One region of the Pseudomonas sp. PB103 genome, then DNA from elsewhere that is predicted to be linked to it. Evidence: riboswitches for the same ligand, from Rfam matches in the RefSeq annotation. Region 1 holds a riboswitch; the other holds the start of a gene.

Region 1 (4,167 bases):
GTCGAGATGATTGGCCGGCTCATCCAGCAATAGAATTTGCGGTCGCTGCGCCAATGCCCGAGCGATGTGTACCCGTTGTCGCTCACCGCCCGACAGGCTGCGCCAGAGACGATTGCACAGGTGCGTCGCGTCAACGTCGGTCAGCGCCTGTTGGACGATGGCATCGTCTGCCGCCGACCACGGTTGCAGCGCCGACAGCCACGGCGTGCGCCCCAACGCTACAGCGTCGAACACGCGAATGCCGTCGTCGGTGTCAGCCTGTTGCTCGACCACCGCAAGTTTCTGCGCAATGCTGCGGCGGGGCATTTTGCCCAGACGCTGACCGTCGAGCAGTACCTCGCCAGCGCTCGGTTCGCGCAACCCGGCCAACAGTTTCAACAGGGTCGATTTGCCCGAACCGTTGGGCCCGACGATACCGAGGGTCTCGCCGCGCTCGACCGCAAGGCTGACATCGTTGAGCAGCTCGGCACCGCGCACCTTGAAGGTCAACCCGGAACAACTCAGAACGCTGCTCATCGAGCAGACCTGCGTGCGACCAGAATCAACGCGAACACCGGCGCACCGACCAGCGCGGTAATCACGCCGACCGGAATCACCTGCCCCTTGATCAAGGTGCGCGACAACACGTCGGCGGCGATCAAGAACACCGCGCCCCCCAACGCACTGGCCGGCAACAGCCGAGCATGCCCGGTGCCGAGCAGCAGACGTGCGGCATGCGGAATCACCAGCCCGACAAAGCCGATCGAGCCGACAATCGAGACCATCACCGCTGTCACCAGCGCCGCACAGCCGATCAGCAGAATCTGCACCCGGCGCACCGGAATGCCGAGGGACGCCGCCGAGTCTGCGCCAAAGGTAAACGCATCCAGCGCGCGACGATGCCACAGGCACACCACCAGACCGGCGAATGCCACCGGCACTGCCAGCCACACCGACGGCCAACGCACGCCGCCGAGATTGCCGAGCAACCAGAACATGATGCCGCGCGCCTGTTCCGAGCTGGCTGAGCGGGTAATCAGAAACGCGGTCAGTGCATTGAACAGCTGCGAGCCGGCGATGCCCGCGAGAATGATTTGTCCGGTGCCACTGGCCGAGCCGCTGACCCGCGCCAGCACAATCACCAGCACGAACGCCGTCACCGCCCCGGCAAACGCGCCCGCCGACAGCGAAACCACCCCGGCGCCGACGCCGAGCAATGCGACCATCACCGCGCCGGTCGAGGCGCCGGCGGAAATGCCCAGCAGATACGGATCGGCCAACGGGTTGCGCAACAGCGACTGCAAAATCACCCCGCATGTCGCCAACCCGGCACCACAGGCCGCGGCGACCAGTGCGCGGGTCAATCGATAGTTCCAGACAATGCCTTCGTCGATGGGGTCGAGCGCATAGCCGGCGCCCCACAGTTTGTTGGCGAGGACTTGCAACACCACACCCGGTTCAATCGAGGTTTCACCGATGGCCACGCCGGCGACCACTGCAATCAACAGTGTCACCAAGGCCAGCAGCGTGCGGATCAGGCTTGCACTCATTGCGACAGGTCATAGCCGTTGATGGCCGTGGCCAGTTGTTCCAGGCCATCGAACATGCGCAGGCTGGCCTGCATGGCCATGGCGTCGAGAACGATGATGCGGTTGTGTTTCACCGCGTCCATGTTGCGCGTCACCGGGTCGCTGCGCAGGAAGGCGAGTTTCTTTTCATGGTCGTCAGCGGGGAAGCGTCGGCGGTCCATGCGGGCAATGACGAGGAAGGTCGGGTTGGCCTTGGCGATGGTTTCCCAGCCAACCGTTGGCCACTCTTCATCGGATTGCACCACGTTGCGCACGCCGAGGGTGCTGAGCATGAAATCGGGAATGCCTTTGTGTCCGGCCACGAACGGCTCGATGTCCATCTGTGCGCTGGAGAACCAGACCAGCGCGCTGGCGTCCTTCAGCTGTTTGCCCTGGGCGGTGGCAATCGAGCGGGCGAGACTGGCCTTGAGTGCGTCGTTGAGCTGCTGGCCACGCTCCTGCACATCGAAGATTTGCGCCAGTTGGCTGACGCTCTTGTAGATCGTGTCGATGCGAAACGGGGCCAGGCGCGTGCCGTCGGCGCCGACGAGGTTGTCCTTGGCTTCGCAATCGGAGGGCAACAGGTATGTCGGAATCTTCAGTTCATGAAACTGTTCGCGAGTGCCGACCGCGCCTTGCGGGCCGACCATCCATTCCAGCTCCACGGCGACCAGTTCCGGACGCTTGCCGATCACCGATTCAAAACTCGGCTCGTTATCGGCCAGGCGCTCGATCTGGTCGTTCTGCGCCTTGTACTTGGCCAGCACGTTGTTGAACCACAGCGAAGTGCCGACGATTTTGTCGCCCAGACCCAGGGCGTAAAGCATTTCCGTGCCGGCCTGGCCGATGGTCACCGTGCGCGTCGGGGCGTGTTGGAAGGTGAGGGTGCTGCCGCAGTTTTCCACCGTCAGCGGGTATGCGGTCGGTGCCGCGTGGGCCAGGGTGCAAAGGCTCAGGCCAGTGATGAAGGTGGCAACGCGGGGCAGCAGCATGAGGCAGTCTCCGGGGAATCCGTACGCGGAGCGGGAGAGTACGGATTGGAAACACACCATCGAACGCGGTCAGGGCAACAGCGCAAGGCCGGTCATCCATTGAAGATGCGCGCGGCACGATGTCCTTCCCGGACACCCCGCCGGTTAGTGAGTCACTGTGCCGGCAGGTCTCCTGACTGATGCGTCATCGCCTGGCTCCGGCCTTCCCGGGATTCACCCAGTGGCAGTCGTGGAGCAGGCTCGGCACCTACAGTTGCGGGGGCAGTTCCGGTCAGTGCTGTGCGAGCATCTCGGATTCCCTCTTAGTCCCCTTCGGGAACCGGCGGCGGCATGGTAGTCGATCGAGCCGCTGAAGGGGAGACGAATCTGCCGCAGCGAGGATTAGTGTTGGCTCATCAAACCGTGCAACACGCCCAAACGCAGGCCCGGTTCGGAGGGCAGCATTTGCGCGATGCCAAACACTTTGAACGCCGCCAGCATCAACACCAGTCCACCGGGGAGAATGCTTTGGCGGTGCGGTTGCAGGCCGGCGAGTTGCAGTTGCTGGACGTTGTTCACTTTCAGCAGCAGCAGCGACAGGCGCAGCAGTCCGCCGTAGGTGATGCCGTCCTGACCCAAATCGTTGAGGCGGTTGGCCTTGAGCACTTTGGCCAGCATGCGCGCGGTGCCGGACGAACCGATGGTCTGCTGCCAGCCCTGAGCACGATAGCGCCGGGCAACTTTTTCAAACTGCAGGATGGCGAAGCGCTCGGCTTCCTGCAGCGCGCCGGCGGACACATCGCCGCCGCGAAAGAAACGCGTGCTCAAGGTGCCGCTGCCGATGGCGATACTCTCGGTCAGCAACGGCTGTGAACCCTGGCCGAGGATCAGCTCGGTGGAACCGCCGCCGATGTCGACCACCAGGCGCAGGTCTTCGGCGCTCGGCAAGGCGTGAGTCACGCCGGCGTAGACCAGGCGCGCCTCTTCATGGCCGCAAATGACGTCGATCGGGAAGCCCAGATGCCGTTCGGCACTGGCCAGAAACAGCTGCGCATTGTCCGCTTCACGCACCGCACTGGTCGCCACCGCGCGCACCCGACCGGCCTCGAAACCGCGCAGTTTTTTGCCGAACCGCGCCAATGCCTGCCAGCCGCGATCCAGCGCCAACGCATCCAGCGCACCACCGTCAAAACCTTCGGCAAGACGCACCGGTTCGCGCAGGGTTTTCACTTCCTGAATCAGGAAGCCTTTGCGACTGCGCACCGACTGGCCGATCATCAGGCGAAAGGCATTCGAACCCAAGTCGATGGCAGCGAACAGCGGGGCGTGTTCTTTCATGGGAATCCTTGCAAAACAACCGTCGCGCGGCGCAGGACGGTTTGCGAGGATTCTGCCGTGATCTTGATGACGGCCTGATGACGGGGCAGGGGCGGTTCAGTGAATTTACGGCTGTCATGACACTGTCATTATTCAGCGTCTATGCTTGGCTCAATACATCGCGTGTTCTTGAAGTTTCTGCTGCCATTCGTGGCAGCTTTTTTTTGCCTGTGATTTGAGCGAAGCAAACCATTGATCGTTCCCACGCTCTGCGTGGGAATGCCTCTAGGGACGCTCCGCGTCCAGTGACGCGGAGCGTCAAGGGCTGCATT
Region 2 (4,167 bases), on a different contig from region 1:
CAACCATCGCGGTGTTCTGCGACAACGCAACATGGTGCAATTCCGGATAACCGCCCGGCAGGTACAGACTGTCCGCCTCCGGCAATTGCGTATCGCGGATCGGCGAGAAAAAGCTCAACTCGGCGCCCATCGCGCGCAGCAGATCCAGGCTAGCGCCGTAAGTGAAGGCAAACGCCTCATCACGTGCAACGGCAATGCGCACATTCTTCAGCAGCGGCTCAACCGCGACGACGTCCGGCGCGGCAAATTCCACGGCCGGTGGCAGCGCTACCTCGCAGCTGCTGGCGAGCGCTTCGGCTGCGGCGTCGAGGCGCACATCGAGGTCATTCAGTTCGCTGGCCTGAACCAGCCCCAGATGCCGACTTGGCAATTCGATGCCGGTCTCGCGCGACAACGCGCCGTACCAACGCAGACCTTCGGTAAGACTGCCTTCCAACAATTGCGCATGGCGCAACGTGCCAACCCGGTTGGCCAACACCCCGGCAAATGGCAGATCCGGCTGATACTTGGCCAGTCCCAGCGCCAGCGCACCAAAGGTCTGCGCCATCGCTGTGCCGTCGATCACTCCGAGCACCGGCACACCAAAATGCCGCGCCAGATCCGCGCTCGAGGGCGTACCGTCAAAGAGGCCCATCACGCCTTCGATCAGAATCAGATCCGCCTCGGCAGCGGCTTCCCACAACAGACGACGACTCTCCTGCTCGCCGACCATCCACATGTCCAGTTGATACACCGGCGCACCGCTGGCGCGCTCGAGGATCATCGGGTCGAGAAAGTCCGGGCCGCATTTGAACACGCGCACTTTGCGCCCCTGATTGCGATGCAAACGGGCGAGCGCAGCGGTGACAGTGGTCTTGCCCTGACCGGAAGCCGGCGCGGCGATGAGTACCGCCGGGCAGTGACGTGGTTGATTCAAAGTTCGACGCCTTTCTGCGCTTTGATGCCGGCCTGGAAGGCGTGTTTGAGCATGCCCATTTCGGTGACCGTGTCGCCCATCTCGATCATTTCCGGCTTGGCCGCGCGACCGGTGACGATCACGTGCTGCATCGGCGGACGTGCCTGCAGATCGCTGAGCACCTGATCCAGATCGAGGTAACCGTGCTTGAGGGCGATGTTCAATTCATCGAGCACCACCAGGCCGATCGACGGATCACGCAGCAGCTCACGGGAAACCGCCCATGCCGCTTCGGCTGCAGCGATGTCGCGCTGGCGATCCTGGGTTTCCCAGGTGAAGCCCTCGCCCATCACATGGAAGCGCACTTGCTCGGGGAAGCGGCGGAAGAACAATTCTTCGCCGGTGCTGTTCCGCCCCTTGATGAACTGCACCACACCGCACTGCATGCCGTGCCCCATGGCGCGGGCGAGCATGCCGAACGCCGAGCTGCTTTTGCCTTTGCCGTTGCCGGTCAGCACCAGCACCAGGCCGCACTCGTCGGGGGAGTTGGCGATGCGTTCGTCGATCACGGCTTTTTTGCGCTGCATACGCGCCAGATGGCGTTCGTCGCGCTCGGGGGAATCAGTCATGGGGGAGCTCTCCGTTGGGGCTGGATAACGGCGGGCAGGCACAAGAATAGACGGCAAAAAGCCTGGCATCGCCCACCGTGATGCCGCTGGATGGATCAGGCCGGTCTCCGGGCTCATGAGCGGCGTTGGCCTGGCTGCGCGCCTTCCCGCTTCTGTCGAGGCAGTGGCTCAAGGCGCAGCTTTTACTCATTTACCGTTGCGGGGGCAGCGCCGGGATCGTGATTGTTCTTCACCTGAAGACAACCCTCACCGGCTTCCCTGTTTCACTCTGTCGACGTGGGTCACAGAGCACCTGAAACAAGCCGCGAAGGTTAGAGGGTTGGGGGTGGAGCGTCAATTAAAGAGGCGGCCATCGGGCGAATAACTGCCGTCGATCAATTATCCGGCGCCAATCTTGTGCCACACTGATACAAATGATATCAAAGAGCCATGCTTTTCCCGAAAAAGCCCATCACAAGAATAAGGATGATGACGATGCAAGGCATGATCATCAGCAACCCGCGCCTGGAATTCCTGCGCCCGCTGCTTGAACGCTGGTTTGACTGTATCGACCGCTTTAACGCCGTACGCGGCGACAGCGACACACCGTACTGGCATGACGAGAAAGCCAATCTCGGCCTGCTCTCGGCAGCGGCGTGGATGGCCGAACTGGTCACCCTGAACGACACGCCCACGCGCAAACAGAATGAAGAAGGCGAGCGCAATGCCCGCGCCGACCTGTTCATTGCCAGCGCCGAAGATCGCGCTTACATTCAGGCCACGCAGCGCTGGCCACGGGTCACCAACCTCAACCTGACCCAAGCCCTGCTCGACATTACCAACGATGCCAAACGCATCAGCTTTGCCAGCGACCTCAAGCTCGGCTGCCTGTTTGTCGCCCCGCAAAAAGCCCAGCACAGCGCCAGCCCCGAAGAGCTGCAAGACATGGTCGACGACCTGCAAAAGGAACACACCTGCGCGGTCGCCTGGTATTTCCCCTACGCCTACCGCAAATTGCGCAGCGAAGCCGGCAATTATCATCCCGGCATTGCCGTGCTGTTCAAGGAAGCCCGCGGCTGAGCAGTTGAACCATCGGGCTTGCGCCCTCCTCTATGATTAGGAATGCATTCATAGGGAAGATCAGCAATGCGCAAGCCCCAGCTCGTTTTCGTCATCGCCCTCGCCGGAGGGCTCGCCGCCTGCGGTGAATCCTCCAGCCTGCAAGTCACCGACGGCACCGGCCCGTCGCCGAAATTGCCTGAACCGAACAAGACCCTGATCCCGACGGTGAACATCGCCCCGGCGATCGGCTGGCCCGAGGGCGGCAAACCGACGGCGGCGGCCGGCACTCAAGTCGCGGCATTTGCCGAAGGCCTCGATCACCCGCGCTGGCTCTACGTGCTGCCCAACGGTGATGTGCTGGTGGCGGAAACCAATGCCCCTCCGAAACCCGACGACAGCAGCGGCGTTCGTGGCTGGGTCATGAAGAAAGTCATGGGCAAGGCCGGGGCCGGCGTGCCGAGCCCGAACCGCATCACCCTGCTGCGCGACGCCGACCACGATGGCGTGGCCGAGACGCGCACGGTGTTTTTGCAGAACCTCAATTCGCCCTTTGGCATGACCCTGGTCGGCAATGATCTGTACGTCGCTGATACCGATCGCCTGTTGCGCTTTCACTACGAACCCGGCGCGACCGAGATCAAGTCGCAGCCAATCAAAGTGACCGATCTGCCCGGCGGCACGCTGAATCATCACTGGACCAAAAACGTGATTGCCAGCAAGGACGGTAGCAAGCTCTACGTCACTGTGGGCTCGAACAGTAACGTCGGCGAGAACGGCCTGGATAAAGAAGAAGGCCGCGCGGCGATCTGGGAAGTCGACCGGGCGACCGGCAATCACCGGATTTTCGCTTCGGGCATTCGCAACCCCAACGGCCTGGCTTGGGAGCCTACCAGCGGCGCACTGTGGACAGCGGTCAACGAGCGTGACGAGATCGGCAGCGACCTGGTGCCGGATTACATCACTTCAGTGAAGGACGGCGGTTTCTACGGCTGGCCGTTCAGTTATTACGGGCAGCACATCGATGTGCGGGTGTCGCCACAGAATCTGGATCTGGTGGCCAAGGCCATCGCCCCGGATTACGCGGTCGGCCCGCACACCGCATCGCTCGGCCTGAGCTTCGCCGAAGGCAACACCTTGCCAGCGCAGTTCAAGGAAGGCGCGTTCATCGGCCAGCATGGATCGTGGAACCGTAAACCGCACAGTGGCTACAAGGTGATTTTTGTGCCGTTTACCGGCGGCAAGCCGAGCGGCAAACCGGTGGATGTGCTGACCGGGTTCCTCGACAAGGACGAAAACGCGCTGGGGCGCCCGGTGGGCGTGGTGATCGACCAGCAAGGTGGCTTGTTGGTGGCGGATGATGTTGGCAACAAGGTTTGGCGAGTGTCCGCAACCAAATAAACCAGATGGCACATGCCCACGATTGGGAGGTTTTCACTTCGCTCTCGTGGACATGTCCAACTAACCCGCGCAACCCACAATCAATCAGTTGCGAAGGATCGAGTGCTTCAGCTTGCGCATTGCCACTTCAAAAAACACACCTAAAAACAACGACATTAACGCCCCCATTTCCTGATCTGGAATCCGCTCTATAAAGCCAATGAA

Evidence for each region. A riboswitch is a leader RNA that binds a small molecule or an ion and turns the genes downstream of it on or off. The one in region 1 is predicted to bind cobalamin.
Region 2: another riboswitch for cobalamin. It lies ahead of cobO (cob(I)yrinic acid a,c-diamide adenosyltransferase); the one in region 1 lies ahead of EJA70_RS12040 (ABC transporter substrate-binding protein).

Annotation. Positions count from the first base shown of each region.
Region 1 is NZ_RWIL01000060.1:65,428-69,594, forward strand. It holds gene EJA70_RS12030 (ABC transporter ATP-binding protein) at 1-516, opposite strand, end outside; gene EJA70_RS12035 (iron ABC transporter permease) at 513-1,517, opposite strand; gene EJA70_RS12040 (ABC transporter substrate-binding protein) at 1,526-2,539, opposite strand; cobalamin riboswitch at 2,684-2,878, opposite strand; gene EJA70_RS12045 (Ppx/GppA family phosphatase) at 2,921-3,856, opposite strand; gene EJA70_RS12050 (hypothetical protein) at 3,865-4,074, shown strand.
Region 2 is NZ_RWIL01000053.1:35,237-39,403, reverse strand. It holds gene EJA70_RS10525 (cobyrinate a,c-diamide synthase) at 1-916, opposite strand, end outside; gene cobO (cob(I)yrinic acid a,c-diamide adenosyltransferase) at 913-1,524, opposite strand; cobalamin riboswitch at 1,605-1,835, opposite strand; gene EJA70_RS10515 (hypothetical protein) at 1,999-2,583, shown strand; gene EJA70_RS10510 (sorbosone dehydrogenase family protein) at 2,650-3,963, shown strand; gene EJA70_RS10505 (hypothetical protein) at 4,048-4,167, opposite strand, start outside.